3 regions of the Blautia sp. DFI.1.216 genome follow, and region 3 is predicted to be linked to each of the others. Evidence: riboswitches for the same ligand, from Rfam matches in the RefSeq annotation. Region 3 holds a riboswitch; each other region holds the start of a gene.

Region 1 (10,835 bases), on a different contig from region 3:
TTCCAGTTTCTGTCCGTCTTTTTCACGGATACCGTCACCATCGGAATCCACCCATCCAGCTTCCTCCAGAACCTTCTTTGCCCCATCAGGATCATAGCTCTCTGTTGTCAGATTCTGTCCGCCAAAAGAGAAAGTATCCGGGAAAGCACCGACTGCAGGATATCCATATCCATTCAGAAGCACAGACACAAAGCTGTCCTTATCAATACCCATGGCAATTGCTTTGCGCACTGCAGGGTCAGATGTTACAGGACTTTCAAAGTTCATCCATGCATAGAATGCACGGCTTGTAGCTGTACTGGTAAATGTAAAATCATCATTTTCAAATAAGGGATAGCTTGCATATGCCATACCATAGGCAGCATTGATCTCCCCTGCCTGAAGAGCCATTGCCAGTGTATCACCGTCAGAAATTGTGCGGACAGTGATCTCATCCACATTTACATCTCCATTCCAGTAGTTTTCATTCTTTACAAGATTAACATGATCATCTGTCACCAGTTCAGTTGCCACATAAGGACCTGTACCAATCACGATCCCATCATCACTGACACCTGCCTGCATATCAATAATGCATCCATAAGGATCACTGAGATAATTGATCAGTGCAGGCTTCGGTTCTGTAGTCTTTATGGTAACAGTATTTCCGTCAGCCTCGATAGTATCAATGCAGAGATCTCCTGCTGCACGCTCATGATTGGCAACCAGAGCCTCCAGGCTTTCCTTTACTGCCTCTCCGTCACAGGCACGTCCATTGGAGAACACAACTCCGTCATTCAGTGTGATCTTCCAGGTCAGCTCGTCAATATTTTCATACTCTTTTGCGATCCATGGCTCTATCTCCATGGTATCGGAATAACGGAAAAGAGTTTCCCCTACTCCATAACGGATACACGCCCATCCTGCATATGTATTTTGTGGATTAATATCTGCCTCTTCATTTTCCGCATTAAAGGTGGTATCACCAAATACAAATGTCTTTTTGTCTGCTGCCAGTGTTGGCATAGCTGTCGCTCCTACCGCCAGTCCCAGGGCAATTGCCATTGCCAGAAATTTCTTTGCTCTCATTTTCTTTCCTCCTCGTTTGTTTTCATATTACTTATCATGAACGGCTGTTCTTCGGATCCAGATAGTCACGGACTGTATCACCTAACAGATTGAAAATTGCCACAGATATAAAAATTGCAATTCCAGGTGATAATACTAACCATGGATATGTCTGGATCATACTTCGTCCGCTGCTCATCATACTTCCCCACTCAGCCATGGGAATCTGTGCTCCCAGTCCAAGAAATGACAGACCTGCAAGTTCCATCATCATGGTACCGATATCAAGCATGGCTGTTACCAGAACAGGTCCCAGCATATTTGGAAGAATATGCCTGAGCATAATCTGACCTGAGCTGTCACCTGCAAGTATGGCAGCATGAATATAGGGTTCCTCTTTTAATGCCAGAGTCTGCCCTCTGGCAATACGTGAATATTTCGGCCAGCTTACTACTGCCAGTGATATAACAGCATTCTGAATGCCTCCCCCAAGAATAGCCGCGATCGCCATGGCAAATACAAGCCCAGGGAAAGCAAGACATACATCTGAAATCCTCATCATAACAGCATCTGCAGCTCCGCCAAAATATCCGCAGCATACACCCACAGCTGTTCCCAGCACAGCGATCACAGCAACCAGGATAAAGGTAGAGAAAATACTGGCTCTTGCACCACTTATCACTCTGGACAGCATATCTCTCCCATATGTATCTGTTCCCATAGGATGCTGAAGACTGGGGGGCTGAAGTGCACTTGCCAGATCCTGTGCATAAGGGTCATATGGACAGAGATGCTCTGAAAAAATTGCAAGTATTACAAGCCCTATTGCAAGAATAAGAAAAAAGATCAGCTTTTGTTTTATATGGTTTTTCTTAATCTTCTGTACACGCACTGTCACATTTTTATTCTGCTTTTCACTCATTGTTTCACACCTCCCAGACGGATTCTCGGATCCAGGAACCGGTATGACAGATCTGTAAGCAGATTTACTACAACATAGATGATCGCCATCCACATAACATAGGCCTGAATAATAGGATAATCACGCATGGAGATGGCATCTACTGCCATCTTTCCAACTCCATCCCACATAAAGATTGATTCTACGATTGCAGTTCCTCCCAGCAGATTTCCCACTGACAGCATCAGCAAGGTAATGATGGTTACCAGCGAAGCCTTCATAATACTTTTCCAAAGAGTGACAGAAAACTTTACTCCTCTTGCTTTCGCTCCTGCCACATAGTCTTTGCTTAATTCATCCAGCACAGTTGCACGGACCTGGCGGAGATACTTGGCTGACATGGCAATTGCCAGAGTGATCGCCGGCATTGCCACACTCTTTAAACTTACATCTTTGGATATAACCGGAAAAATCCGCAACCGGATCGCAAGAAAATACATTAACAGCAATGATACAAAAAAATTAGGAAGACTGTTTCCTATAAAGCTGCATAAACGGATCAGATAATCCGTGATCGTATTCTGTTTTACTGCTGACAGAATCCCCAGAGGGATTGATATGATGATAGTCAGCAAAATAGATGTCACTGTAAGAAGCAGCGTTGCCGGAAGCTTCGATATGAACGTATCAAAAACCGGAAGACTGGATACATAGCTGTTTCCCATATCTCCATGAAGCAATTTCCCAAGCCACACAAAATACTGGGTCAGAAATGGTTTGTCCAGTCCCAGCTGTTCTCTGGCTGCATTTAACTTATCTTCTGACAGGATCTGTCCTGTATTTTCCATTTTTTGTGTTACTACATCACTTCCCGCAATCCGCATCATGCCATAAGAGAGAAAAGTAATCGCAAATAAAATGGGAATCAGCTGAAGCAGTCGTCTGAATGCATATTTTCTCATTTGATTATCTCCATTTTATAATTTTTGAAAATTGTACTCCTAATTTGCCACCGTTCAGTTTAACAAAAGCAAAAATAGCCCACAACCCACCCTGGGGGTTATAAGCTATTCTTAATTTGAATATCTACCGTCATTTTTGGAATAGGTTTTTTTTATATCAGCAATAATTTAAAACAACCATCCCATTTTGTTCTAAACTATGTTATACTACAAGAGCTGTCGAACCTCCAGCAGGAAGGAGGTGAGTTTCATGGAAGCAATTTTTACTTCATTTCTTGTCTCTGTCATAGCAGGCGTAGTTAGCTACTACATATGCAAATGGCTGGACAGCGGACATTAGACAGCAACAGTCTAAACGGAACAGCTCTCCGTAACGAGCAAGAAAGCCCTCAGAGCGGCAACTCTGAGGGCTTTCGTTTCGCTTCATGGAAATTTCACTTCATTTCTTAGCTACTATTAGTATATGCAAAATAAGTTAAAAAGTCAACTGCAATTTTTATTAATGCTTCGGCAATTAATGCTTCGGCAGTCTGCTCTTTAAAAACTCCACAAGCTCTGCCACACTCTCATCCATTTCTTCTCCTTTGTGGAGTATAAAACCAAAAATCACTTTACTGTCTCCAATATCCAGAGGGATTCCCGGTGTAGTTCCTTCTTTGTTTTCTGACAGGTAACTTCCGCTTATATTTGCCACCTTACTGTTCTTCAGCATTTTTTCCATAATATAATCACTGTTGGTCAGCACGGAAATATCAATATCCTTCCATTGGAATGCATCCTCTTTTACAGCACCGATGTCAAAAAATTCATCCTGATAATTCTGTATAAAACGGACGTCCTTCAGATCTTCCAGTTCTACCCTCTCTTTGCCGGAATTGTAAAGCTCTGTCAGCCCTCCCGGATACAGCATTACATCTGTTTCATAGATGGGTTCAAAATACATTTTGTTTTTTGACAGTTCATACAGGAAATTTTCCTTCTGCTGACTGAGGATATATACAAAACCAATGTCATCCATATAATCCCGGACTCTTTCCATTACGCTTTGTACGCCTGCTGTTGTTACCTGGAAATGGTACTTTTTTTCATAGGTTTCATTATAAAAATCCACAAACTGATTGGCAAACCAGGAACTGGGATTTAGAGATATCCTTATCCATTTTGTCATTCCGCTGGAAGCCATATTTTCCAGAACATTTACTTCATTTATAATTTTCGACGCATATTCATACATCTTATGCCCCTGTACTGTCAGTCTGATTCCTCTTGGCAGCCGTTCAAAAAGCTGCATTCCCAGCGTATCTTCCAGTCCCTTGATCACCTTGCTGACACTGGGCTGTGTAGAATACAGATTTTTCGCAGCATCACTGAATGAACCAGTCTGCGCACATACTACGAAATACTGTAATTGTTTTAAATCCATAAAGATTTTATCCCTCTTTCTGTTTTTATCCGCCATTAACCCTTTTTTCTATTTTGAGTTTTATCTTCATACATTCTGTGATCTGCCATAATGCGGATTTCATCGATCTTCTGGCTGTGTTCCGGATAAATAGCATAGCCACAGCTTGTATCCACGCTCAGCAGACGACCCTCTATATCAAAAGGCCGGTCAATGACACTTTTTATTCTTCTGACCATCATCTCACAGAATTCATCATTAATATTGCCCTCCTCAATGATCAGGGAAAACTCATCTCCACCGATGCGGAAGGCATAGTCTGTCTTCCTGATACATTTACACAATCTCCGGGAAACCGCCTTCAGCAATCTGTCCCCCATGTCATGTCCATAAGTGTCATTAACAGGCTTAAACCTGTCCAGATCCAGATAGAACATGGCAAATTTTTTATGCAGCTTTCCATTTCTTTTTAATCTTTCGGAAAGATAACGCTCATTATAAAGTCCTGTCAGTGCATCCGTATTTGCCAGCTTCTCAAGTTCATGCTTCTGCCCGATATCCTGAGCGATCAGCATTACTTTGGACAGTATACTGCCTTTCCATTCCACAGGTATCACTGACATTACTTTATAAGAAGATCTGTCAAGAGTAGAATATTCAAAGGTATACAGATCATCCTCAGACATAATAACTTTTCTCAGATGTTCCGGTGAAAGCAGATCATCCATCTGTATATTTATCTTTTCCGTAAGTACCACATACTCTCCGGACATACGCTGAAGAAGCTCCCTGTAATCACCTGTAGGATTATAATAAGACTCATTGTTCATCTCATAATATTCGTATATCCCGCTGTCCAGATCACAAACTGCAAAACGCTCTACAATCCTGGTTACTCCCTGAATAAGCTGGTCCATGGCGATGTTCTGCTTTAACATCGCTCTGCATTCTTTTTCCGTATTTTTCGAATCCGTCACATCACGAAGAAAAATCATGGCGTGTCTGACCTCTCCGTTCTCATCTGTATCTCCCTCCATCACTACATTCCGGATAATACGCAGCTCTCCGTCAAACACTGCTTTGCATTCCTGACTGAGTTCCCCGGTAATTTTTCTGAGTTCCTTCATAATATATTCCCGGTTGTAAATCTGCGCAACCGCCTCTTTACTCTCAGGACAGACATAATTATTAAGAAACATCTGTATCAGTTCATCCCATGTCCGGCTTTTGTTGAAAATTTCCTGAAGCGAGCCCTTTACTTTCATAGATTCAAATGTATTTTCCTGAAGATCCACATAATATTCACACAGATTCATATCTGTAAAAGCCCGGTGAAAAGCAGCTTCCCTTGCTTCCTGATTCCGGGCAAAGTGATCAGATCTGACAGATAATACCCAGATTGGCCGTCCTTTATTATCCCTGGCATCTGCCTTCACAATCCTTACCGATATTGATAAACCTTTACTGTCTGTAAGATACAAGGTGTGAGAACCCTGTAAATCATGAAGTCCTTCCGGTGAAAATATATGCTTTTGCTCATTACAGACCACACTGAGCATAGAGCCGTCTGATGCTTTCATAAATTCATCAAGGTCATCCCACCCCAAAAGCTGCAGAAAATAGTTACTTACACTCCAGATTGTCAGCTTCTCATCATAATAACCGGCGACTGTTCCCACCGGATCATTCTGTTTCAGTACATATTCAATAGCTTCCTGAACTGAAGGATTAATATCCGTATCTTCATTTGCGACATATATTTCAATCTTATTCATTTTGTTAAGCATACACCTATGCTCTGACATGATATTCTCAACCTTTCTTTAAAATAAAAGAGAATAATGCCCGCTACAATACAACAAGACATTACTCTCTGTATAAATGCAACTGGCTGCCATTTTACAGGCCCTTTAGCTTTGCGCCGCAGCCTTTCGACTGTTTTGCTGATACTGTATCTGTGGAATTATACAGTTACCTGGTGTGCCAACAAGTTGATTTCTCGAAGAATCAACTTGTCGGCACACTGGTTTATTCACAGACACATTATATATATTATATTTTTCATTTCTTATTACTGTTTACCATTAATATTTCCTGCACCGCTGTTTATTTGTTACTGTTTACTCCGTTCTCAGTAACATTTATATGCTTTGTAAATCCAAATAACGACTTGCCTCTTTCAATCGTCAGGTCAGTTAAACACTAATTGCAATATATTATTTGCATATCCCCTGAATAATGTCAACTGCTATTTTCCTTATTTCACAAAATTTATTCCAGATTGCAAACGACATACATTACATTTGTCATAATTAATCCTCTGAAATATTAAGACAGGTCCGTATTTTACGGGATAACGACCAACTATAATAACTCCATACAAAAACAGATCCAATATCTTATAATCAAAGATACAGGACCTGTTTTTATTATCTGAAATTCAGCCTGCAAGATTCAGCATTTTTAATAAGAACAGCCAGCTCAGGCCATAATAGGTAATTACTGCAACAAGGTCATTCACTGTTGTGATCAGCGGACCTGATGCTACTGCCGGGTCAATATTGATCTTCTTAAAGAACAATGGAATACAGGTGCCTACTGCACTGGAGATCAACATAGCCAACAACAGTGCCACACCGATACATCCGGATACTGCATAGGAAAACAAAAGTGTTTTTCCTTTAAACAGATAAATATACAATCCAATCAGCGCAAAAGACAGAATTCCAAGAAGTCCGCCATTACACAGACCAATTCTCATTTCCTTCCACACAAGTTCCAGTTTCTGCTTACCTGTCAGAGATTCATCCATCAGCACACGAATCGTCACAGCCAGAGACTGGGTACCCACATTACCTGCCATATCAAGGATCAAAGACTGGAAGCACATAATAATCGGAAGTGCAGTCACCACCTTCTCAAAAATTCCTACCACTGAGGAAACTACCATACCAAGTCCCAGAAGAATAATCAGCCAGGGCAGACGTTTCTTCATACTTTCTTTCAGTGGCTCCTTTAAATCCTCTTCTGCTGTCAGACCGGCCAGCTTCGCATAGTCATCACCCATCTCATCATCAACCAGGTCAATGATACTGGCAGATGTGATGACACCCAGAAGCTGATTATCGTTGTCAAGAACCGGAATAGAATCCTCAGAATAATCTTTCAGTTCTTCGATACATTCATCAATATTTTCTTCCGCATATACATATGGATAGGAAGTCACCACCAGATTCTCAAGCAGATCATCCCGTCTGGCAATGATCAGTTCTTTCAGATTAATGGCCCCATAAAATTTCTGCTGCTCTGTCACTACAAAAATAGTGGAGATATTGTCATTTTTTGCAGCCTGTTCGATCAGACTGCTCATTGCCTGCTTAACTGTCAGTTTATCTGTGATCACAATATAATTTGTTGTCATGCGGCTTCCGATCTCATCCTCATCAAAGGATGCGATCATCTCCACATCACGTCGAACCTCAGGTTCAAGCAGATCGATCAGTATTTTTTTCTTTGTTTTTTCAACTTTATTTAATACATCTGCAAGAGCATCTGTCTCCATTCTGGATAAAATGGCTGCTGCTTTTTTCACATCCATTTCATTCAGATACTCTGCTGCATTCTCCTCATCTGTATATTCAAAAATATCAGAAAGCATATCTATATCCAGGATACGGTACAGCTTGCACCGCTCCTGTACAGTCAGTTTCGGCATTACATCTGCCAGATCATTCTCATGATAATCCTGCAGCCTTTCTCCCATAACGGCCGGAGAGGTGTTGCTGCGGATGATCTTCAGAATTTCTTTGGAATAATCCTGTACTCTTTTCTCCATTCTTTCATCCTCCGTTTTTTTGCATAAAAGCACACCAAAAGAAAGCAGTCTGTTATTTATTACATTTTACTGCCATTTCTTCCATGCTTTTTCCAGCACAATAAACCGCAGGGTATCAAACCATAACCTGCTATTCATCCGCTGTCCGTAACTGTCCGGCATCTTCGCCGGATCATTACTGCTCAATATGTAATTGCATGATTCGGGGGAATTTCATAAATACAGGATAAGAAATGAAAAAGACATCCGATCTTCCACATACAGAAACTGTCAGATTACAGACAGTAAAAAACTCCTATTTTATATGCATACATGGAAAATCCTGAAAATATATGACTACAGCAGAACAAAAACGGCTGCTATACTCATATACTCTTTTTAATTCAGATCCTGTGCTACTACTTCGCCCATGAGAATCGCAATTATCCATTCTGTTCCACCTGCCTTTTCTTTAAAATTTACGATTTCGGATATCAGACCCTGTTTTCGGGAATCTGATTTCTAACAGCAAATTTTATGCTGTTCCCTATTTTGAAACAGCATTTTTAAAATTATTTTCAATTTGCACAGTTATTGTAACCGCCCAGTAGAGAAAAAGCAACCCTGTTTTCTCATTTTTACATTAATTTTTGTTAATGTTAACGATAAGTTTGCTTCTTTTATTCCTAAATGATAGAATATAATCAGAAATTTGCAAATAATAAGATTATTGCCATAAACATGCAAGACTATAATTGATATTCACAGGAGAAAAAATATGTCATTTATCAGTGTATTTGATGTTATGGGGCCGAACATGATCGGTCCTTCAAGTTCACATACCGCAGGTGCGGCGCGTATTTCCTATCTTGCCCAGAAAATGATCGAAGGCCCGTTAAAGAGAGCCGACTTCATCCTGTACGGCTCTTTTGCAAAAACTTACCATGGTCACGGTACTGACCGAGCTCTGCTGGGTGGTATTATGGGATTCTCTACTGATGATATGCGCATCCGAAATTCTTTTGATATTGCTCATGAAAAAGGTCTGAAATTCTCTTTCACTCCAAATGAGCAGGAAACAGATATTCATCCGAACACCGTAGATATCTGCATGGAAAATGAAAAAGGCCAGAAAATGACCGTACGCGGCGAATCCCTTGGAGGCGGCAAGGTCCGCATTGTGAAAATCAATCACGTACAGGTAGACTTTACAGGCGAATACAGCGCAGTGATCGTGATTCACCAGGACACTCCTGGCGTTGTAGCCTATATTACCAAATGCCTGAGTGACCGTAATATCAATATTGCATTTATGCGTCTGTTCCGTGAAGGCAAGGGGGATATTGCTTATACAATCGTAGAATCTGACGGTAAACTTCCTGAGAATATCGTTCCTGCAATCCGTGAGAACCCGAATATTCATGAAGTTATGATCGTACAGATGTAAAGAAAGGAGGATTTTTATCATGGATTTTAAAAATGCAAATGAACTCTTAGCACTCTGTGAAGAAAAAAATCTTCCTATCTCAGAGATTATGCGTATCCGTGAGATTGAGCTTGGCGAAACAGCCTCTGAGATTGTAAATAAAAAAATGATACGAGTACTGGGAATTATGAAAGATGCTGCTTTCTCACCAATCAGACAGCCGGTAAAATCTATGGGTGGTCTGATCGGCGGCGAAGCCAGAAAGCTGAGTCTCCACGCTCAGGAGAAAAAAGGTCTCTGCGGAAATCTGCTTCAGAAGGCAATTACTTATGCTATGGCTACACTGGAAACGAATGCCTCCATGGGGCTGATCGTGGCCTCTCCTACTGCCGGTTCTGCCGGAATCGTACCGGGGCTGATGCTGGCAATGCAGGAACATTATCAATTCTCTGATGAAGAGATTATACGGGCATTATTTAACGCAAGTGCCATTGGTTATCTGGCAATGCGAAATGCAACTGTTGCAGGTGCGGTAGGCGGATGCCAGGCCGAGGTAGGGGTTGCATCTGCAATGGCTGCATCTGCTGCTGTAGAGCTGATGGGAGGTTCACCGAAAGAATGTACTTTTGCTGCATCTACTGTTCTTATGAACATGCTTGGTCTGGTATGCGATCCGGTCGGCGGTCTGGTAGAATATCCATGTCAGAACAGAAATGCTGCAGGTGTGGCAAACGCTATAATTGCCGCAGAAATGGCTCTCGCAGGAATCCCGCAGTTGATTCCTCTGGACGAAATGATCCAGACGATGTTTACCGTGGGCAAAAAGCTTCCTGCAGAACTGCGTGAAACTGCTATGGGAGGATGCGCTACTACGCCATCTGCATGTAAAGCATGCCATATATGCAGTTAACAGGCTGACAAATAAAAAAACTGTCTCTGTAATGCACCTATTTTCTACGTATAATGTGCATATACAGGACAGTTTTTTATTATTTTTCCAGCTTTGCCAGCACTTTTGATGTAAAATGTGTATCGAAAAACTGAACAAAAGGTCCGAATCCAAATGCACTGACCAGTGTTCCCAGTCCGACGATTCCCCCTGCAAGCCAACACACCAGTGCACTGATCGCATCATTAGATACTCTGCACCAGAAATACGGAATTTTCGGCCATTTCTCTGTCATGATCAGAGAAATACTGTCATATGGTGCAACTCCCTGTTTCGGAAGCTGGTACATGGAAATTCCAAGGCTTGTTATGATAACTCCAATAAATACGGTAAC
Region 2 (10,835 bases), on a different contig from region 3:
GATGGATTTTCCCGCTCTCAATACGGCTCATATCCAGGATATCATTGATCAGTGAGAGCAGATGATTACTGGAGGAAAGAATCTTACCCAGATAATCCCGAACCCTTTCTTTATCATCAATGTTGCTTACAGCCAGTGTAGTAAAACCAATAATCGCATTCATTGGTGTACGGATATCATGAGACATATTGGAAAGGAAGGTGCTCTTTGCCTTGTTTGCAGTCTCCGCAGCGCGGACCGCCTCAGAAAGGGCCTGATTCATTTTTCTATCAGAGGTACGATCTGACAGAACCAGGATATATTTCTTTTTTCCGTTTACCTCGCTGCCCATTGCAACGTTATGAAACCAGCGGTGTTCTCCTGTTTTCTGATGAACATATTCAAGATCCCATTCCTGCTGCTCATGAACCTGGATTTCTTCCAGATACTTCTTCTCCGGATCTTCAACGTCCCCGGGATGCAGTTTCCCAAGGACACAAATATCTTTACGAATCTGTTCTACTGTAATTCCCAGCAGTTTTTCCACATTGGGACTGACGTAATCTGCCTGATATGTTTTTGCATCCAGCATCAGGAAAACGTCATCTACATTCATTGACAGCTTTTGAAACAATTCGTCCCTGTACAGGATCTCCGTATCCTTTCTCTTCAGGTTTACCCTGTTTTTCCGGAGAATAATTCCAATAAAAAGACCGGCAATACACACCGCTACTGCACTTACAAGCAGCACAGTGCTACGCTGCAGAACATTCATACTTGCATTGACGATATCAGCCTGGACAAGTCCCAGAAAGATCCAGTCCTGAGGTTTGGATTTCTCATAGACCAGATAGTAATCCTCTCCATCCAGATTTATCAGCATTGCATCTGTATGTCCTTCCTTAAACTCTTCTGAAAGCTTAAGGATCTCTTTTTCAGACAGAGTAGAATGTTCTCTCAGAATCCCAAAGAAATTATACACCTCTCCCCATGCCTCAGAAGAATGATCCACAACAACACGGCCATCCGGATGAACCACATAACTCTGGGCATTTCCATTGAAAGCAGAAATATTCAGCACATTTACGATATCAGAGTTTTCATAGGCAATGGCAATGGCATCATATTCAAAGCCCTGATAACTTCCATGAGGCCTGGGAGTGGCAAAAACAAGGAGCTGGGATTTTCCGGGAACTGTTGCATTGGTTATCACATCATTTCCCTGCCGGATCTCATCTTCAATATTTTCCTGTAATCCCAGATACCCGGTTTCACCTGTTACCATCTTATAGTTCCCGTCCGCTGACAGGAAATAAAAATCTAAAAAGCCTGCATCTTCCTGTGCTTTCTCTATATACTCACGAATTTCACTTTCATCGGAAGTGTTCTGCAGATATTCCCCCCATATATGGAGATAAGTCAGATTCTTATTTGTCAGCTCACTTAGCATATTATCAGACTGATGAAAAATTTCTGTCAGGTGAGAAACACTTTCCTCATAAACAGTCTTCGATACAAACCCCAAATATTGGAAAACAGTCAAAAGGATTCCAACAAATAGGGCAATAAGAACTGCTGCATTCCATCGTTTTCTCACAACCCGTTTCTTTCTGTTTGTATTATGATTCTTAACATCCATTCTTCTCACCTCAGAGTAATGTAGTCTTCAGGCTCTGCAAGAATGGCATTACCATCTGAAACATATGTTGTCCAGGTATCTTCCACAGAGGTATCCCCTCCATCAAATACAATATTTTCCTCTGCCGGATAAGCTTCCATATATTGTGGTGCTGCAAGGCAGGTCACAGTAAAAGTATCCTTGTCCTGAATCTGTTTTCCATTCTTTGAAACTTTACTCAATGTATAACCATTATCCGTTTCCCTGATTTCTACAGAAATACCACTGAACACAGGCAGAGAGCCACGGTTAAAGGGGATAAAGCCTCCCTGGTAGCCTTCTACGAAGTTTCTGACCGTTTCCTTCAGTTCTGCCCCGCTCATCTCACTGCTGTAAGCGGAAAGCTCGTTTGGCATAATCATGTTGCCTGCCATTTTTTCTGTATAACCGGCCTTCAGTACATTTCCTGTAAAGCTGTTTCCTGTTGCAATCAGCACATCCGTCCCATAAATACCACGCAAAGTGTTTGCCATAACAGAATAGGCTTCATTGCCTCCGCTGGTATGGAAACGATTGGAATAAGTTTTCTTTGAATCCAACACAATATCCTCAGAAGTGGATTTTTCTTCAAGAAGCTGGGAATTAAATGACTGATAAGCCTGCTCTGCATTATATTCTCCTGAGATCATCTTAGACACCACATCCCTAGAAATGGAAAAAAAGTCATTTGACGCAATACGGATATACATATGGTTTTCTTCGATCACAGGTTTCACATCCTTCAGATATTCCGTAAGCCGGAAATCCACATCCTGGCTATAGCTTAACAGATCCTGCCCATCATAAATGATCCGGTTCTGCGCATCCTCTGAAAGCATTGTGTTCAGTACCTTCATTGCTTTCTGCCGACGTGTTTCATCCTTTGTCAGGTCACGGTTTAAAGCTATCTGGAAATATGGTGTAGTCATCAGCCACTTTTCGCCGTTCTGCTGAAAGAATGGCAGGAATGTTGTGTTAATGCCCTGATCCTGGAACATTTTTACACCGGCAGAACTGCCGAAATACATGGCAAGCTTACCACTTTTGTACATCTCAACCACATCATCATAATTCATATCCAGATCATCCTGGCTCAGCCCTGTATCCTGAATAAACTGCTCCATACGTTCAAAAGCCTCCGGCCAGACGGTACTGTCCAGACCTTCTCTCTTTGTATTGTCCGGGTCACTGTAGATGGTACGCCACTTACGTCCATCCCCAGAAGACAGCTCTGATGCAGACAGACCCTGCAGTGTTTCCATACAGGTATAATCATAGTAATAGTCTGCAGTAAACCCACGGATACCCACCTCATCAAATGCCTGGCAGGCAGAAACGAAGCTTTCATAATCCGTTGGAAGAGGAATATCATACTTTTCAAAAAGATCTTTGTTCACTACAAAGCCATGGGCATCTGCACACACAGGAAGCCAGTTTACGCTGCCATCCTGATTTTTGAAATTGTTAAGGTAGGTATCATAGACAGCACCTGCAGCATTGGTTGTGGAAAGATCCATCAGACTGTCCTTCAGGGGGCTTGCATCATGGAGGGAAAACCTGCAGCAGGTTATAATATCCGGCAATCCGCCGTTTTCATTCAGAAAACGATAGAAATCCAGATCATTATTGCCTACTACAAATTCAACGTTGATATCCGGAAGCTGTTCCTGGATGTATGGCGCATATTTTTCATACAGCTTTGTGCTCCATAAATACACTGTGATGGTTTCTGCATCTTCTTTTTCCGCACTTTTCCCGCCGCAGCCAGACAGAAGTGATACGGCTGTCACCATCGCCAAAAGCACAGAAACTAACTTGTTCCATTTTTTCTTTTTCATTATAACTTCTCCCTCTGATCGCGTTTTACTAACTCATTGATCACTTTTACTAATAATTTCCCATCAACAGGCTTGGCAATATGTTCATCCATTCCTGCTTCCTTTGCTCTCATTTTGTCCTCAGTGAACGCGTTTGCTGTCATGGCAATGATCGGTATCACTTTTGCATCCTCTCTGTCCAGAGAGCGGATCATCTTTGCTGCTTCATATCCATTCATGACAGGCATCATAATATCCATAAGAATAGCATCAAATTCTCCAGGTCTGTTTTTTCTGAATATGTCAACAGCCTTCTGTCCATTCCATGCTTTTGTCACCACAGCGCCTTCATTCTGAAGCACAAATTCTGCAATCTCCATATTCAGCTCATTATCCTCTGTCAGAAGAACATGGAGTCCATGGATAGAAGTTTCCGTTTTTTCTTCAGCTTCAGTCCTGTCCTTCATATCTGTGTCAATCCGGAATGGAATCCGGATCACAAATGTAGTCCCTGTGCCTTCTTTACTTTCAAAGGAAATGGTTCCGCTCATTTTTTCCACCAGTTTTTTTGTGATTGGCATTCCCAGCCCTGTTCCGGCGAATTTTGTGCGGCTTCCTGCATGTTCCTGTGCAAATGGTTCAAAAATGCGTTTCTGGAATGCCTCTGTCATTCCAATTCCGGTGTCTCTGCAGACAAATTCCAATGTGGTCATTGCTGTCTGTTTCGATGGGATTTCCCGACAGCTGATATAGACATATCCGTTTTCTTTGTTATATTTCACCGCATTAGACAAAATATTCATTAGAATCCGTTTCACATGCACCGGACTTCCAATAAGATTCCAGTGTGTAACTTCTTTCTCTTCCCAAATGATCCGGATATTCTGCTCTGTAGCCATATGTTCGATCACACCCAGTATTTCCTCAGAAATACTGTTCAGATTAAATGGGATTTCTTCCAGAACCACTTCATCTGACTCCAGCTTGCTCATGTCCAGAACCTCGTTTATCAGTTCCAGCAACAGATGAGATGCCTCTTTGATCTTTGCCCTGCATTCCGTCTGTTTCTCCATATTGTCTGCATAATAGTCTGCCACATTGATCATGCCGCAGATTCCATTGATCGGTGTCCGGATATCATGGCTCATTCGCTGCAGAAACTCGGTTTTTGCCTCATTGGCTGCTTCTGCTTTTTTTGCTGTTCTCAGAAGTTCTGCTTTATATTTTTCATCTTTTTCCTGTTCCTGTTTCCGGTGTGCCAGATCCGCTCTGTAACCCCAGAAGCAGAATATACCGAATATGAGTAAATAAAGAAAAACGACAGCTGTTACACTTAGCGGCAGGTTACGGAATACTTCCGTATCCGGAAGATAGGCATAAATATAATAATCCCGCTGCTTCAGCATGATTCCATAACATCTGGTTCCTTCATTTTTTAAATGAAAAATATGCTGACTGTCTGTATGCTCTTTCATTGCCTGGACAACCTGATTGCCGGCAGTATCCTGTCCCAGCAGGCTTTCATCGTTGCTGGCAACGATGGTTCCCTTATCTGCAACAATAATCGTTCCATCTTTCTGAGTGCTATAGCCATTTAAAAGGTTCTGTATTGTCAGGGTATAATTTCTGACAAATTCCGGAGATGTGTAATAATAAATTGCAACCATACCTGGTGCATCTTTTCTGGCACAGGCTGCAATGTCGATACGTGATCCGTCTTCTCGGTCAATCCGTTCCGAATAAGATCTTTCTTCATATCCGGTAAAATCCATGATAATGTCTTTTTGCAGATAATCTGTGATCTCATTGGTCAGAGCCTCATCCATGCTGTATTTGCAGACTGTCTTTCCCTCTGCATCCAGCACAAGGATACCATCCACCCAGAGGGTCTGCAGATTTTCTTTCAGAAACTCCTGGCTTAACCGGCAGCCGTTTTCTGTTTCCATGTCGATATTCGTACTCATCTGTCTGGCACTTTCAATGGCGCGGAGGAGACTTTTAGATTCCGAAGCTTCATTATAATGGGTGTAGGTGGAACACTGCACTTTGACATAGTTTACAGTTTTCACCATCCTGTTCTCTGCTTCCTTTTTCTCTGCCTGAAAAAAGTAATACAGGGAAGCTGCAGTCACACAGATTCCAAGCAGAATGCCGAATATCCAGAATCGCTTTACTTTTATTCTTCTCCTAATATCCAAGATTATCCACCTCCAGATACTTCTGGGGATCATCCAGATATTTTTTAATGATTTTCAGGGATGTGCCATCCTGACGCATTTCTTCCAGCGTCTGATCCATCTGCTCACAAATTCCTCTGTCATCCTCTTTTGCAAAAGCAACACCTATCCCGACCACCATCAGCGGATCTTCCAGGATACGGAAGCTTGCATCATAATCCTTCATGTACTGGACAATGGATTCCTCATGTGCAGCAACTGCATCTACATATCCTTTTCCCAGAAAGGTATAGATTAGTTCCCTGTGCCCAAGACTGATCAGATTGCCCAGTTTGGGGATCCTTTCATCTGTCCGGTTCAGAAAGATGCCTTCCGGTTTGGTTGTGGACTGGACGGCAAGGTTCTTTCCCTCCAGATCACTTAGTTTATAGATATCACTGCTCTCATTTACAGCAACTACCTGGCGGCTTGCTATGTAGGGTCCTGCCCAGCGGTAATCGTCAAGGCGTCCTTCCATGGAAAAACAGCCCATAATACAGTCGATCTCTCCGCTTTCTACCAGTTCTTTTTTCTTCTCCCAGTTGATCTGGACAACATCCACCTGATACCCCATTCTTCTGAAAGCTTCTGTAGCCAGTTCCACATCAATTCCTGTGGGGATTCCATCTTCATTCAGATAATTGTATGGCGGATAACTGTCACTGCCCAGGGTGATAACGGGCTTTTCTCTTTCTTTTTTAGTAACATCTGCATTTTTGCACCCTGCCAGGGCAGTTGCTAAAATTCCCACAAGCAGAATGCCTGCAATCACTCTTTTTCCTTTCATCTTTTCTCCATTCCTGCTGTTCTTCTCTATTTTCCATCAAATTTAACCGAATCAGGTAAGTCCCCTGCGGAGGTTGCGAATATCCGCTTGAAGACAAAAAAAAGTTCCTTGTAAAAAATTTTACAGGAACTTTTTCCATAATGCCCATTTAACATTTACCTTTTTTTATTACTGAGGCATGATGCAACCGGCTGGCATGGCCAGATTTCAATCTGACTTTAGCTCCTTCTGGCTTTGCGCCCCGGCTTTTCAACCGGTTTGCCAATAAATGCCATAAAAAATTATTTTTATTATAGCACTCATACTATATCATGTCTATAAGAAAATATGTTACTGTTCACAGCAACACGCTTCGCAGGATATTGCCAGTGAACAGTAACGAAAATATACCTCTTAACATACAAATCCAGCTTCCCATCAAAACTTAAGAGAAATTTACCGGAATGAAACTCCTTCATCAACCGGCCATGATTTTCTAAGTGCCCCATAGGAGATCAGAAAATTCGCAAGCCATCCGGCCGGTACAGCAAGCCAGACAAATGCAATTCCATAACGCGGTGCAAAAATCAAGGCAACTGACAGCCGAATGGCAAGGTTTACCATATTGGCAATGAGAAACGGCCGCATAATTCCAAGTCCACGAAGAACTCCATCTGTTGCCATCTTAATACCCATAAAAATAAAGAAATATCCCAGCCATTTCATATAATCCCCGGACACCTGATATGCCAGAGCGGTTCCATCTTTTCCAAGGAATAAGGAAGAAATTGGGGTGTGCAGTGTTTCAATGACTATGAAAGCAAGGACTGCGAAACACAGATCTAACACCAGTGCAGCGTGATATCCTTTTTTAATACGTTCAATTTTCTTTGCTCCAAGATTCTGGGAAACATAGGGCGAAACCGCATTTCCAATGGATACAAATATCAGTGAAAAAACATTCTCTACTCTCATGGTTGCCGCATAACCTGCCAGCGCCTGTGTACCGAAGGGATTTACAACCGCCTGTACGATCATCATACCAATTGACACTGTGGATTGCTGAAGAACCGATGGTACTGCAATACGAAGCATGGAATGTAACTCCTGCCTGTCAAACCAGTTAAAGCGGCTTTTATATCGACGCATCCGGTTAAAGAAAATCAAAAGCGAAAACACTGCGGAAATCCCCTGCGCAATGAGAGTTGCAAGGGCGGCACCGAACACACCCAGCCCTAAACCTGCCACCATCCAAAGATCCATAACAATATTCAAAACAGAAGAAAATATCAAAAGGCCCAGCGGAATCTTCGATTCACCGATGGAATTGAACATCGTTGAAAGGATATTGTACATAAACAGAAAGGGAAATCCCACAAAATAAACACGCAGATACAGTACCGCTTCATCCAGTATGTCAGCAGGTGTTTGTAATAAACTCATCATAAAATGAGAAAAAACAAAGCCAAAAACCCCCAGAAGTATACTCAGAATCAGAAAACTGATCAACGATGTTGACACAATTGTTTTCATTTTGCTATAATTCTGAGCTCCAAAATAGCGGCTCACAAGTACACCTGCTCCTACACCGGCTCCCAAAGCCACACAGATGAAAACATTGGTCAAAGCGGCACAGGCTCCAACTGCCGCAAGTGCAGAGGATCCCACAAACTGACCTACGATAATGGAATCAGCCATATTATATACTTGTTGAAAGAAGCTGCCCAGAATCATAGGCATTGCAAAAACAGTCAGTGCTTTAAGAGGGGCATCTGTGATTAAATATTCATCTTTTGACATTCTCATTTTCCTCCATCAATTCCTGCTTTTTATCCGAAATCACGATTGTATTTTCAAAATGTAAGTTTAAGATTTCGTTACGCAACAATTATATGTAGTTACAGCAAATAAGTCAAGCTGCTGTTTACTTTTAGTAATATAAATGATATGATATTTGATATTGAAAAAAGCTGCTATCAGATGGATATTATTTTATATTATTTTACAGGAGGGAACTTATGTACCTGGACGGTTTAGATGAGCTGGATCAGAAGATTATCCGGCTGCTTATAGAAAACGCACGTATCTCTTACTCTGATATCGGTGAAGAAACCGGTATTTCCAGAGTGGCAGTAAAAGCCCGTATCCAGGCTTTGGAGAAAAGAGGCGTAATCGAAGAATATACAACAATTATTAATCCGCAAAAAATCAGTGGGGCTGTATCATGCTATTTTGAAATTGAAACAAAACCGGAGTACCTGGCGCAGGTGACAGATATATTGTACAAAAATGATACAGTCTCACAGATTTACCGTGTCACAGGAAGAGACAGGCTTCATGTACATGCCGTTGCTTCATCAGGTGATGAAATGGAGTACTTCCTGCACAATGTCATTGATACACTGCCTGGCATTATCAGCTGCAGTTGCAATATGATCTTATCACGCATTAAAGATATTAAAGGATTACGGCTATAAAAGTCAGAAGCTGCAACCAACCTTGATCCATACAGTCATATCACCTTGCCAAAGTGAATTAAATATAACGCTCCCAGCCACTTTTTGACTTCAACAGTTTGCTCTTCCTGAAACGCCTCGCAGCTTTTCAAAATAACAATAAAATGCCCATTTTTCGTACACGGGAACATATCCTAAAACGCCACTATACTATTGAAGAGTTGTCAAAGCAGTATCTGATGAACACCACTACTTTGAAATCCGTTTTCAAAGCAGTCTATGGAATGCCCATCGCTTCTTACATGAAAGAATACCGTATGAAGTTGGCATCGAATATGCTGTTGCAGGAAGATAAATCTATTTCGGGAATTGCCGCCGCTGTGGGATATAAAAACCAAAGTAAATTTACATCGGCTTTCCGAGATATATTTCAGATATTACCTACTGCATATCAGAAACTGTATCGTAATCAATAATTTTAATACAAAACTGCACCCACAATATCCCTGAGTGCAGTTTTGTATCAATCAATATTCTAATGTTTCTCCATCAAGTGGAATATCAAGAACAAGCATCCTATACAAATGCACTTTCCTCTTTTGCTTTCCGCAAATCTTTTAACACTGTTCCTATATCTCCCAAAATAGCAATTCCCTTATCTTCAATGAATTCCGGCAAAAACTGATATTCTGAATTTACGGAAATATAATATGCATCTTTCAAACTGTTTGTCAGTTCCCAAAACGGTTCCTGTATAAACATCGGTGTCATGCGCCCTACTCCAAGTTCTATCAAGAGAATTTTTCTATCTTTGTTCTTTTGAATGTATTTTGAGATTTTCTCATATTCTTCTTCGTATTTTTTCCCTTGCAGAAAATTCCCATATCCTCTTACCCACGGAAACATTTCCGCACCACAATGAGGGCAGCGAGGAATCAGTTCATCCGGCACCATTGTCCCCTCTCCCATAGCCGCAATCATATCTGCCACAGGTTGTACGGCATCCCATGTTTCATCCTGACAGCACTGGGAACACTGGAAGAAACGATGATCTCCCTGAATCTCACTGACCTTTTCTTCCGGATAAATCTTTACAAACTGTGTATCCTGATTAGTCGTTAAGATATGAAAGTCCTTTCCCTGCAAGATTCTATCCAAATCCAGATATGGATCTCTGATAGGGGCATTTTGTGTAGCATTTAAAAAGGTTGCCACATATCCCCAGTGTTCATTTCTTGTAGAAAACCGATGCATCATGCCGCTAAAAGCACCTTTGAATCCATACTTATCTGCAAATTTTCCAAAATGCTCACGAAAAGAAGGGGTATCACTATAATAAAAGTCACCACCTCCAGCCGCTGATAAACCGGATGCTCCGCCTACTATGATACACTCTGCCTCCTGCACTCTGCGAACAAATTCCTGAATCTGTTCCTCATAAGAAAGTGGTTTTTGTTTGCTCAACACTGCAGCAGTACCGCCGGATGCATAGGTACTATAGTGTCTGGAATAGTTCATTTGTGTTTTCATTACCAAATTTTCATAACAGCTCATTTTTTTCATTCTCCTATCTCACAACTGTAATATCTTTAACCACCTTACTTAGTCTATCCTTCCCTTTCTGATTTCCTTTAACGCTACCGTAAGATTACCATCCACACCGATGGATTTTTCTTTGATTTCCTCTGGAATGTAAATTTCGCCCTTATTAAATGTGATATATCTTGCCTGTGGTTCTACTGCTGCAAGCTGCATCAAAGGAGCTTTAATCATCTGATTTCTCCAACCAATGCCAAATTCCAGAATTACCAGCTTCTTTCCATGTAAATTCTGAATAAATTCTTGATAACGGGCAGCCTTTTCTTTCCAATTTTTCGTTTCTGTAAACGAGGACATCTCACCCCAATTTACTTCCATATCTCCACCGCATTTTGGACATTTCGG
Region 3 (10,835 bases):
TGACGAGATTACATCACTGAACGCACAGATTGAAACGCTTGAAAAGAAAGCGGGTTGGTATGAGGGATACTATGGAAATTTGAGCGAAGATGAAGTCAATCAGCTTAACAGTATTTACAATAAAATTGATGCAATCTATGACAATATTTATAACGGCTCTGATAACCTCTCTGACGAGGAATTTGCTTCTCGCTATGCGAAGTATTCAGATGAGATTGATGCTTTGGAGGCACAGGCAATCGCTCTTGAAGCGAAAGCAGGTGGAACTAAAATACAGACATACTGATTTTGAAAGATATAATATGGGGAATCTCACAGAATTTCTGAGGGACTCCCCTCATGTGGGATTAAAGATATGGCAAAAAAAATCTATTTGGCAGATGATGAACAGGATATACGAGAAATACTCACAGAATTTTTATCCAATGCCGGATATGAGGTAACAGCATACAAGAATGGTGATATACTCTTTTCTGTTTTTCAGGAGAAGCCCTGTGATCTTGTTATTCTTGATATTATGATGCCGGGTTCAGACGGTCTTTCCATATGTAAAAAGTTAAGGACAATATCATCAGTTCCTATTATTATTTTGACGGCAAAGGATTCAGAGTCTGACCATATGAAGGGATTTATGTATGGAGGGGATGACTATCTGATTAAGCCATTTTCGCCGTCACTTCTTGTTGTCCGGGTAAATGCGTTGTTCCGAAGAGTTGAAATGAATATACCGGTAAAGGCAGATATTTCCTTTGGTGATGTGTGTTTTTCATGGGAGAAGCATAATGCCATTGTGAAAGAGCATGATATTGGTCTGACTATGACAGAATTTTCGCTTTTGGGATGTCTTATGGAACATGGTGGAACGGCAATCCCCCGGAATGAAATTCTCGACAAAGTATGGGGAATAGATTCTACGGAGATAGAAACCAGAGTTGTCGATGAGACAGTAAGAAGAGTCAGGCAGAAAATGAAGACAGCAGGCAGCAAAGTTCGCATTAGTGCTGTCTGGGGCTATGGCTATAAACTGGAGGATTGTAATGAATAAGACACGTTATAAAATTGCCACACTTACAGGTTCCGCCGTTATGGCAGCCATGCTTTTGAGCCTGCTGATTCTGAACATAGTTTTTAATAAAAAAATAGAGCTGAGAGCTGAGAATGCAATTAAAAACGTTTTTACTTTGAATTCAGACGAATATTTGAATTACGAATCTGAAAATGATACAGGCTCTTTATATTATGCCTCACTTGTATATATGGGGGCAGATTCAGAAAACAGGGATGACATATATCAGATTCTGACACCCAAAGAGAAGAAACTTATTGACTGGTATGAAACACACCCGTCTGATGAAATGCAAAGGGCAAAAATTAACGAAGCAACTTATTATATGAAAGCCAGAACAGAGTATTACGAAGACAGCAATGAGAGATTACTTGCTTATGTGGATGTTACCGGCGAACCAGAACTCGTAAAAGAAATCAGTTTTGGTGTTTTGCTGGATGCTTTTGCCATTGCCGCTCTCGGTGCTGCCATTGGATATTTTCTCGGGAAAAAACTTGAACAAAATGACAAAGCTCAGAAGACCTTTTTTGAAAATACATCTCATGAATTAAAAACCCCGCTTATGGCAATTTGCGGATATGCGGAGGAGATTGAAATGGGAGTCATTACCGATTATTCTCAAGCGGGCAGAATGATAGTGTCTCAGACGGAGCGTATGAGTAAACTTATTGAGGATATCCTGTATTTATCAAAAATGGAAAGCGGTACGGAACCATTAAAGTGTGAACCAATAGAAATGGCATCACTGGTTCAAGATATTTTGATGCCGCTTGAAGGAATTGTGAACAGGCGAAACCTTTCAGTATCGTTAGAACTGGACGAAGGATATGTCAACGGAGACCCGGAGAAGCTGGAACACGCTGTTGCTAACCTGATAACTAATTCCGTAAAATATGCGTGTAGTCAAATCGAAATATCGTGGAAAAATCAAGTCCTTTCCATCTGGAACGATGGAGGAGAACTTAGCACAGAGGATTTTTCCCATATGTTTGAACGTTTTCATACGGGACAAAACGGAAACAGCGGAATAGGGCTTGCCCTCTCAAAAGAAATCGTTGAAATGCACGGATGGAAACTTAGTGCGAAAAATGACAGGCATGGCATATGTTTATCAATGGTATGCCACAGTTAATTTAGGAACAATAAGGTTTACAGCTTCCAGTTTGTTGAGATGTTGCAAAATTTGGAATCAGGAGAGAATAAGAATGATTAACAATTTAATGTACATAGAATTAAAAATGGGATATTCTGATGATGATCTGGCATGGATTGGATATGTCAAAACTTCAAAAAGTAGAATAAAAATTTTTTGACATTTCTGAACATGCGTGCTAATATGATTATAGAAAAAGAGTGCTACCGATAGACGGTTAGTCCGATATATGTTTTGACAAAAATTGCCGCTTAGTTTACCAGACCAGGGCGGCTATTTTTGTGGTTTAGTATTATCCTTGCTAAAGGTATATCCAAGACCAAAGCAGGTTAAGCCGAAGCTCACTACTGCTATAAAATCAACAATACTCATGGCTTAGCCCTCCTTTCCAGTGGATTCTCTTTCGAGTTTCTATGTAATCAGAGGGTCACAGGTCTCCGTTTCACTTCGGTCGTTGCAAAACGAGTGCCGCTGGCACTCAGCAACCTCTGCTGAAGGACTAACCGCCTACCGTTATGATAGCACCCATGTTTCGATTATAACAGTCAAGGTGGGAATCTGCAACCGGAAAGTTGACAGCTCATGAAAAATCGGCTGTGATACCATTTTGATACTAAAAAATGAAGAGAATAGAAATATAGCTTGGAAAATCCGCAATACAGGACAATATAGACACGAAAATCATAGAAAATAATGAGATTTTAAGAACCTCACAAACGTAAGATACCCCGGAACCGTAAGGTTTCCGGGGTTTTTCTGTTTTCTATGTTCTTTTGTTATTTATGCTGCAGACACACCATTTTCACCTGTGCGTGTCTGGTTCTCTGCGCCGGAACGGCGGATCCCTGCAAAGATAGAGCCGGCAATATTATGCCATACACTGAAAATAGCACCTGGAAGTGTTGCCAGTGGATTGGCTGCAAAGTTAGCTGCTGCCAGAGAAACTGCCAGTCCGCTGTTTTGCATGCCGACTTCAATAGCTATAGCTGTTGTCCGTGTATATTCTACATGGAAAATTTTGGCTGCAAGGAGTCCAAGCATCATACCACAGAAATTGTGGATTGCAACAACACCAAGGACCAGAACTCCGCAGTTTAAGATTTTCTCTGCATTAACGGCCACGATTCCGCCAATGATCATAACAATGGCAACAACAGAGATCAATGGCATGACATCTGAAACTTTATCTACATGCTCTCCTGCAAGTGTACGAAGAAGGATTCCAAGAAGTACAGGAATCAGAATTACTTTTACAACAGACAGTACCATTGCCCAGAAGGATACTTCCACCCAGGCACCTGCCAGAATGTACACAAGAAATGGAGTCATAACAGGAGCAGCCAGAGTGGAAACAATTGTCATTCCTACTGAAAGTGCAACATCACCGCCTGCAATATAGGTGATCACATTGCTGGCTGTTCCACCAGGACAGCATCCCACAAGGATCACACCCAGAGCCAGATCTGCAGGAAGATTCATGACTTTGCACAATACCCAGGCCACGACTGGCATAATCGTATACTGTGCAACTGCGCCAATGATCACTTCCTTTGGTCTGGAAAAAATTGCACGGAAGTCTTCCAGACGTATGGTCAGTCCCATGCCAAACATGATCACACCCAGAAAAACAGACGTATAATTTGTCATCCATGCAAATCCATCCCTCCAGAAAAAGGCAAGGCATGAAAAGGCAATGATGATGATTCCAATATATCTGGATGCAAAACTGCTGATTTTTTCGATTTTCTTTAAAATATTTTCCATATATTATACCTCGTAGCTGAAGTTATCGATCAGTCTTGTTTTGCCAATATAGACAGCCATTGCTACGAGAACATTATGATCTGCTTTTTCCACAGGCTGCATGGTAAGTGCATCTACCATGGAAACGTAGTCGATTTTTGCCAGAGGCTCTTTTTCGATCACTGCACGCATTTTGCCGAGAAGTTCTTCTGCGGAAATGCCTGCGTGGATGATTTCCTGTCCGAGTTTTACGGATCTGGACAGACAGAGAGCAGCCTTTCTCTCTTCATCGCTTAAATATGTATTTCTGGAGGATTTTGCCAGTCCGTCCTCCTCACGGATGATTGGGCAGCCTACGATCTCTATATCAAAATTCAGATCCTGGACCATCTTGCGGATGATGGCAAGCTGCTGAGCATCCTTCTGTCCGAAATATGCTCTGTCCGGGGCTACAATATGAAACAGTTTGGTTACAACTGTGCACACACCCTTGAAATGGATAGGACGTGTTTTTCCACAAAGTGTTTCAGATAATGTATCGATACTTACAAATGCATGGGGATCATGATACATTTCAGAAGGTTCAGGGCAGAAGATCAGGTCTGCGCCAAGACTCTCACAGAGTTTACTGTCTCGCTCGAAATCTCTTGGATATGCCTCAAGATCCTCTGTCGGACCAAACTGTGTTGGATTGACAAAGTCAGACACAACTACAATGTCGTTCTGCTCTCTGCATTTTTTGATCAGACTTGCATGTCCCTCATGAAGAAATCCCATTGTTGGAACAAGACCTATAGTTTTACCTTCTTTTTTCCATGCTTTGATCTGTTTTTTTGTTTCTTCTACTGTTTTTGTTACCTGCATTGTTATCTCCTCTTTCTCGGTCAATGGACCGGTATCATAGATTTTGAGATAGCCTCTTTTCTGAATTCACTTTCATCTTATGATAGTCTCTAACCTGATATCAATGTTTTCAGGCCATGTCTTTCAGCAGACCATGTTTCTCATAATTGGTCACTCTGCTGATCTTATTCTCTTCATCTACAAATACAACTGCAGGCTTATGAGTACGTGCCTCTTCAGGCTCATACCCTGCGTAAGCCATGATGATAATCTTGTCACCTGTGCTTACACATCTTGCTGCTGCTCCATTCAGACAGATCATACCGCTTCCGCGTTTTCCGCAGATTGTGTATGTCTCGAATCGACTGCCGTTGTTCACATCTACAATCTGAACTTTCTCATATTCCAGTATTCCGGCAGCTTCCAGCAGTTCTTCATCCACAGTAATGCTTCCCACATAATCCAGTTCGGCCTGGACAACAGTTGCTCTGTGGATTTTTCCTTTTAACATTTCTATTGTCATCTTATATAGTCCTTTCCTGCGGGAAAAATCAGAGTCATGCAGCTCCATAAAAAGGAAATATACCTTTATGATCTGCAAAAAAAGCGCATCAGGATACACTTTGACCCTGAAACGCTTCTGATTGATTCCCTGTATATTGAGTCCTGTTTCTGATACATAAAATATGGCTTGTTATTCCATAGATTAGGGGAAATCTGATTTCCTGTATCATAAATACCGGCTCCTATCTTTTAAAATTACATACATCCTTCCGTTTCCGCTTTCGGGTTCCGGCTGGCTGTTTTTATATAAGATTCCAGTGATTTCAGCCAGAGTATAGTTTTGAGTCCAAATACTATCTCTGAGTGGTATTATTACATCTGGTCGGTTATTTGTCAATAAATTGTTTATCTACTGTTCACATACAACTATCCCAAATCCCGAGACGATAAAACATAATTGATTTCTGACAGACAGTTTGCTAGAATATATCTATGAAAAGAGAGTAGTGTGCCGGGCGGATTCGGTTAAATAAGAAATGGAATAAAGTATATTATGGATAATTATGAAAAACAGGTATATACGGGAAGAAAGTTGTTTCTAAAGTATGATCAGGATAAGCTGATAGAGAAATATGGATTGAAACATGATGAAGAATATCTGTATTTGAAATATATCGGAACAGAATATCGGATCGATCGCGGAAATGGTGCCATTGAATATGTTGCGGATGATGAATGGACGGATTGCAGAGAATATACAATTGTTATGACAATTTATGATTTTCTCTGTTGCTCCGGACAGGAAGTACTGCCGCCTTTGACCGGGCAGTGGCAGCCTGTGAGCAGGTTTGTAACTGCCGGAAGCAGTCCGTCAACAGCCCCCTTTGTGGAAAAGTATGCAAAAGCATTTTCAGGAAAAGTGGAAGAGGTAAAGCAGGCCTGCACCTGTCTGGGGGGAAAGCAGACGGAGCGTTTGGCAGGGGCGGATCTGACATTTGAAATGCCTGTTCTTCCGGGTTTTTCTGTGTTGCTTCAGTTCTGGGATGGGGATGAAGAATTCCTGCCAAAGATTTTACTGTTGTGGGATAAGGTATCGTTATCATATCTTCATTTTGAGACAACCTATTATCTTCAGGGAGATCTTCTGAAGACTATACTGCAGACCATCGGCTGAATACATTGCAGCCGGTCATTTGGAGGGCGGTACGCAGTATCTGAAAGCTGAACACAAAAGAGGGAAAGAACCGGATGAACTTGTCACTGCGAGAATTGAAGTGGGGGATCAGATGGAGCTGTTGTTTTAAGAATATGGAATAATCAATCTATAGCAATCCTCGTAAATAATGCATTTAAGAGGATTGCTATAAGTACAAATGAGCAGAAAACAGTAATGTCAATGTTGCGTGGAATTCGGAAGTAGGAGAACAGTTCGAATATATAATCGGCTGTTCTTTTTTTAGCGTTAAAGCGGCGAGGTTTTTCTTGTGTACAGTGGAATGTAGGAGTATAATGAAATCAATATTTTGCATAAATTTACAATCTGTAATAGAACGACGATCGGCAAAGCAGATGAAAGTCTGTGACGCAAAGCTACAGGGCCTGTAAAATGGCAGCCAGTTGCATGAAATGATGTGCGCTGTCTGTGAGACGGTGTTTTTTTATGTTATAGGAAATTACTCCGTAATGTTCCTATAACATAAAAAAGACCTCCGGGCAGGATCGCACTGCGACGGAGGGGAATTATGTCGCTGAAGCGACCCTTCGCAGGCGAAGAATCCTGCAAGCAGGGATGTTATTTCATAAACGGAACCATAATGATTTTATCGGAGAAGAGAGAAAAATATGAAAATCAAAAAAGTACAAAGTGCATGTCTTATTTTGGCATGTATAGCGGCAACAGGACTTATAGGGTGTGGGAAAACAGATGAAACACCAAAGAAGCACGAAGCAATTACTTTTATGGCTCCTTATCTGGAAGTGGACAATTTTATAGAAGAAGTGCATAAAACATATCCAGAGATTGAGCTTGAAGTAGTCCCGTACAGCGGAGCAAATACAACAACCTGTCTGCAGAATATGTTAGAGGCAGATGATCTTCCGGACATCTGCACACAGACTTTTTATAAGCCAGATGTGGTGGATGTCAGTGATAAGATGATTGATCTCTCAGGATACGATTTTACAGATAATTATGTGGAATCACGTCTGAAAGATGTATCCGATGAGGGTGCACTTTATATGCTTCCATCTTTGTACAACTGTTATGGAATCACCTATAATAAAACACTGCTTGAGAAGCATGGCTGGAAGCTGCCAACATCTTTTACAGAGCTTGAAGAACTTGCAGACAAGGCAAAAGAAGCAGGAGTTACGTTATGTATGGCACAGATTCAGTATCCTGGTTCAGCCTTCCAGTATATATGTAATATTGCGGATGCGGGATTCCTTGGTACTATGTCTGGAAAGCAGTGGCAGAAAGATTACCTGTCAGGAAAGGCAAATGTCAGTGACACGGAAGGCATGATGGACAGCATGGAATATATCCAGAAATGGAAAAATCTCGGTATGCTTGACTGCAGCAACAGTGATCCGGTAGATGATAGTAAAACAAGAGAAGCTTTTATAAAGGGAAATTCACTGTTTCTATTGGGACCACAGAATGGCATTATGGAATCAGAAGATACAACGGACAAATTTGGTCTGATGCCATACCTGTCTGAAGATGGAAGCAAGAATGTATTTATTTTAAATGTAAACCGTTTTTATGGATTGAATAAAAAGCTGGAGAATGATCCTGAGAAACTTGAAGATGCATTAAAAGTCATGAAGGTGCTGTCTACGGTAGAAGGAACCAGTGCCCTGTATCCGGACAGTACATTAAAAGCAGGACTGCTTCCTTTCAAAGATGCAAAGGCGGATGACACCTTCTATGCAGATATTTCGGATTTTATCAATGCAGGGAATACGACACCGTTTATTTATTCCGGATGGGAAAATACGATTGTAAATACCGGAACCAAAATGCTGGAATTCATGCAGGATAAGGCATCAATAAAGGATGTGGCAGATCAGCTGGATGAGGATCAGGACAGCGTGGTAAATAATCAGCCGGAAGTGATCACAACAGCTACAGAGGAAATTTCACAGGAAAGCTGTGCAAAGCTGGTGGGCAGATGCTTTGCCGAGGCAACCGGAAGTGACGTTGCTCTTATATCCCTTGGAACATGGATCAGTGGAAATGGTACGAACCAGAACAATGATGGTGTGAGCGGAAAACTGTATGCAAAGAATATTACAGACTATGATGTATGTATCATTCTTCCGACTGGCTGGTCACAGACGATTAAAACAATCAGGCTGACAGGAAAACAGATTCAGGCATTGTATGAAGAAGGTTATGATGCAGTTGGTACAGGCAAGAATTATCCATATATGTTGGTAAATCCTGAAGATATGGAACTGGAGGATGGAAAGACTTATCAGGTTGCAATTTCCGGAATCAGTGAAAAACTGGCATCAGAAACGGAAGTGACAGACAGTGGTGTTGTGGGTATGGATGCGGCAAAGGAGTTTTTTGGGCAATTTGAAACTTTAAGTGAAGCAGACGCTGAATGGAAATAAGCGGAGGAGAAGGATGCAGAAGGCAAAGAGTTACCGGAACTTAATATTGGGTTGTTGTATGACTGGTATAGCGATGTTTCTTGCATTCTTTTTCCTGTATCATACTTATATCCAGGATATTATCTATGAGGAACGATTAAACCAGATGGAAGAGGTTACCCGTCAAATGTTTCAAAATCTGGAGGATGTGATCGATTCCCATTGGAATCGGGTAACGGAAGAATGTAATTATCTGAGAGATGCAAACGTACAGACTACAGATGAACTCTGCAGACACATGAAAAAGAAATATGAATTATCAGCATATGCAGAGCAGAAGATTACGTTGATGGCAGTGGATTCAGAAGGCGGATATTATACAGAATCCGGAAACAAGGGACTTTTCCGGGAACTGGATTATTTTGAAGAAAGTCCTGAAAAGATCAGTTTTGTTTTTGATTCTATGACGGATAACCAGTCAAAGATGGTATTTCTGAATCGTTTGCCGGAGCCCATACATCTTCAAAATGGAGAAAAGAAAACTTCAATTCTCTATTTTGGAATTGCCCAGGACATGGAACAGCTAAATCCATATTTTAACTGCGAAGCTTATAACGGAAACAACAGTGTGTATGTACTGGATGATAATGGATCTAAACTGTTCAACAGCAATCAGGTGGAACTGATCAAGGGCCATAATGTATTTTCTGTTTTACAGAATATGAAGTATCTTCACAATTCTTCCTTTGAGAAAACAAAGGCGGAACTGGAGAAAAAAGACTGCAGTTATTCTAATGCAGTTCTGGATGGAACAGAATATTTTTACGGATTAAAAAGAATGGAAAATGCCGAATGGACACTTATCTTTCTGGTTCCGGCGGAGTATGTTGCTACGAATACATTAAAACTTGTCAATTTTGTTATGGTATTTATCGTTATCTTTACGGTTATCGTAGCTGCCTGTGTTATGATGGGGATTTCCTTTGTTATGTACAGAAATCAGCAGGAAGCAATCCGTTTGGAGCGGGAAAATAATGCCAAGCTGGAAACAGTGAATACAAAGCTGCGGCAGGCAAAACAGGCGGCAGAGGATGCTTTTCAGGTGGCACAGGAGGCGAACAGATCCAAGAGCAGTTTTCTTGCCAATATGTCTCACGATATACGTACTCCTATGAATGCGATCATTGGTATTACGTCCTTAATCAGACATGATGCCGGTGATAAAGGCAAGGTAATAGAGTATGCGGATAAAATTGATACTTCCTCACAGCATCTGTTAGGAATCATTAATGAGGTTCTGGATATGAGTAAGATTGAAGCAGGAAAAACTGTCTTCAAGTATTCTGATTTTTCTATTCCGGATTTTATACAGGAGATTGACACTATATTTCGTTCTCAGATATCTGAAAAGAAGCAGACTCTTACAATTACAAAAGAAAACATCAGGCATGAGTGGGTGAACGGGGATCAGGTTCATCTGATGCAGATTTTTAGTAATCTGCTGTCTAATGCAATAAAATATACACAGGAAGGTGGAGAAATTCAGCTTCTGGCAGAGGAATGTGAATCAAATTCATCTGTTTATGCAAAGTATCGCTTTTTAGTCTGCGATAATGGTATGGGAATGTCGGCAGATTTCAAGAACACGATTTTTGATGCCTTTACCCGTGCAGAAAATTCCCTGACAAATAAGATACAGGGAACCGGTCTTGGAATGGCAATCACCAAAAATCTGGTTGATTTGATGGGCGGAACCATTGATGTAGAAAGTGAACCGGGACAGGGCAGCTGTTTTGAGGTTTTTATGGATCTGAAAATCGCAGAAGAAAGATCTGTTTCTCCGGATTCACAGGCAGAAACAGAAGAGCAGGATGGCAATATCCTGAAAGGAATGAGATTTCTGTGTGCAGAGGACAATGAGCTGAA

Evidence for each region. A riboswitch is a leader RNA that binds a small molecule or an ion and turns the genes downstream of it on or off. The one in region 3 is predicted to bind cyclic di-GMP.
Region 1: linked by a shared signal. The riboswitch ahead of LJE11_RS15345 (sensor domain-containing diguanylate cyclase) and the one ahead of LJE11_RS14580 (ABC transporter substrate-binding protein) in region 3 are both predicted to bind cyclic di-GMP.
Region 2: linked by a shared signal. The riboswitch ahead of LJE11_RS14360 (substrate-binding periplasmic protein) and the one ahead of LJE11_RS14580 (ABC transporter substrate-binding protein) in region 3 are both predicted to bind cyclic di-GMP.

The regions. Positions count from the first base shown of each region.
Region 1 covers NZ_JAJDML010000049.1:10,619-21,453, forward strand. Annotated here, with positions in the region: gene LJE11_RS15325 (ABC transporter substrate-binding protein) at 1-1,068, opposite strand, end outside; gene nikC (nickel transporter permease) at 1,103-1,969, opposite strand; gene nikB (nickel ABC transporter permease) at 1,966-2,910, opposite strand; gene LJE11_RS15340 (LysR family transcriptional regulator) at 3,425-4,333, opposite strand; gene LJE11_RS15345 (sensor domain-containing diguanylate cyclase) at 4,369-6,087, opposite strand; cyclic di-GMP riboswitch class I at 6,192-6,267, opposite strand; gene mgtE (magnesium transporter) at 6,753-8,147, opposite strand; gene sdaAB (L-serine ammonia-lyase, iron-sulfur-dependent subunit beta) at 8,905-9,573, shown strand; gene sdaAA (L-serine ammonia-lyase, iron-sulfur-dependent, subunit alpha) at 9,593-10,462, shown strand; gene LJE11_RS15365 (YczE/YyaS/YitT family protein) at 10,542-10,835, opposite strand, start outside.
Region 2 covers NZ_JAJDML010000042.1:18,428-29,262, reverse strand. Annotated here, with positions in the region: gene LJE11_RS14375 (hybrid sensor histidine kinase/response regulator) at 1-1,618, opposite strand, end outside; gene LJE11_RS14370 (ABC transporter substrate-binding protein) at 1,624-3,474, opposite strand; gene LJE11_RS14365 (ATP-binding protein) at 3,474-5,657, opposite strand; gene LJE11_RS14360 (substrate-binding periplasmic protein) at 5,641-6,456, opposite strand; cyclic di-GMP riboswitch class I at 6,636-6,729, opposite strand; gene LJE11_RS14355 (MATE family efflux transporter) at 6,892-8,235, opposite strand; gene LJE11_RS14350 (Lrp/AsnC family transcriptional regulator) at 8,454-8,912, shown strand; gene LJE11_RS14345 (helix-turn-helix domain-containing protein) at 9,056-9,367, shown strand; gene LJE11_RS14340 (NAD-dependent protein deacetylase) at 9,468-10,445, opposite strand; gene LJE11_RS14335 (NAD-dependent protein deacetylase, SIR2 family) at 10,494-10,835, opposite strand, start outside.
Region 3 covers NZ_JAJDML010000044.1:867-11,701, forward strand. Annotated here, with positions in the region: gene LJE11_RS14545 (hypothetical protein) at 1-286, shown strand, start outside; gene LJE11_RS14550 (response regulator transcription factor) at 356-1,045, shown strand; gene LJE11_RS14555 (sensor histidine kinase) at 1,038-2,198, shown strand; gene LJE11_RS14560 (bile acid:sodium symporter family protein) at 3,000-3,983, opposite strand; gene panC (pantoate--beta-alanine ligase) at 3,987-4,826, opposite strand; gene panD (aspartate 1-decarboxylase) at 4,936-5,328, opposite strand; gene LJE11_RS14575 (DUF3786 domain-containing protein) at 5,863-6,483, shown strand; cyclic di-GMP riboswitch class I at 6,859-6,934, shown strand; gene LJE11_RS14580 (ABC transporter substrate-binding protein) at 7,152-8,930, shown strand; gene LJE11_RS14585 (ATP-binding protein) at 8,944-10,835, shown strand, end outside.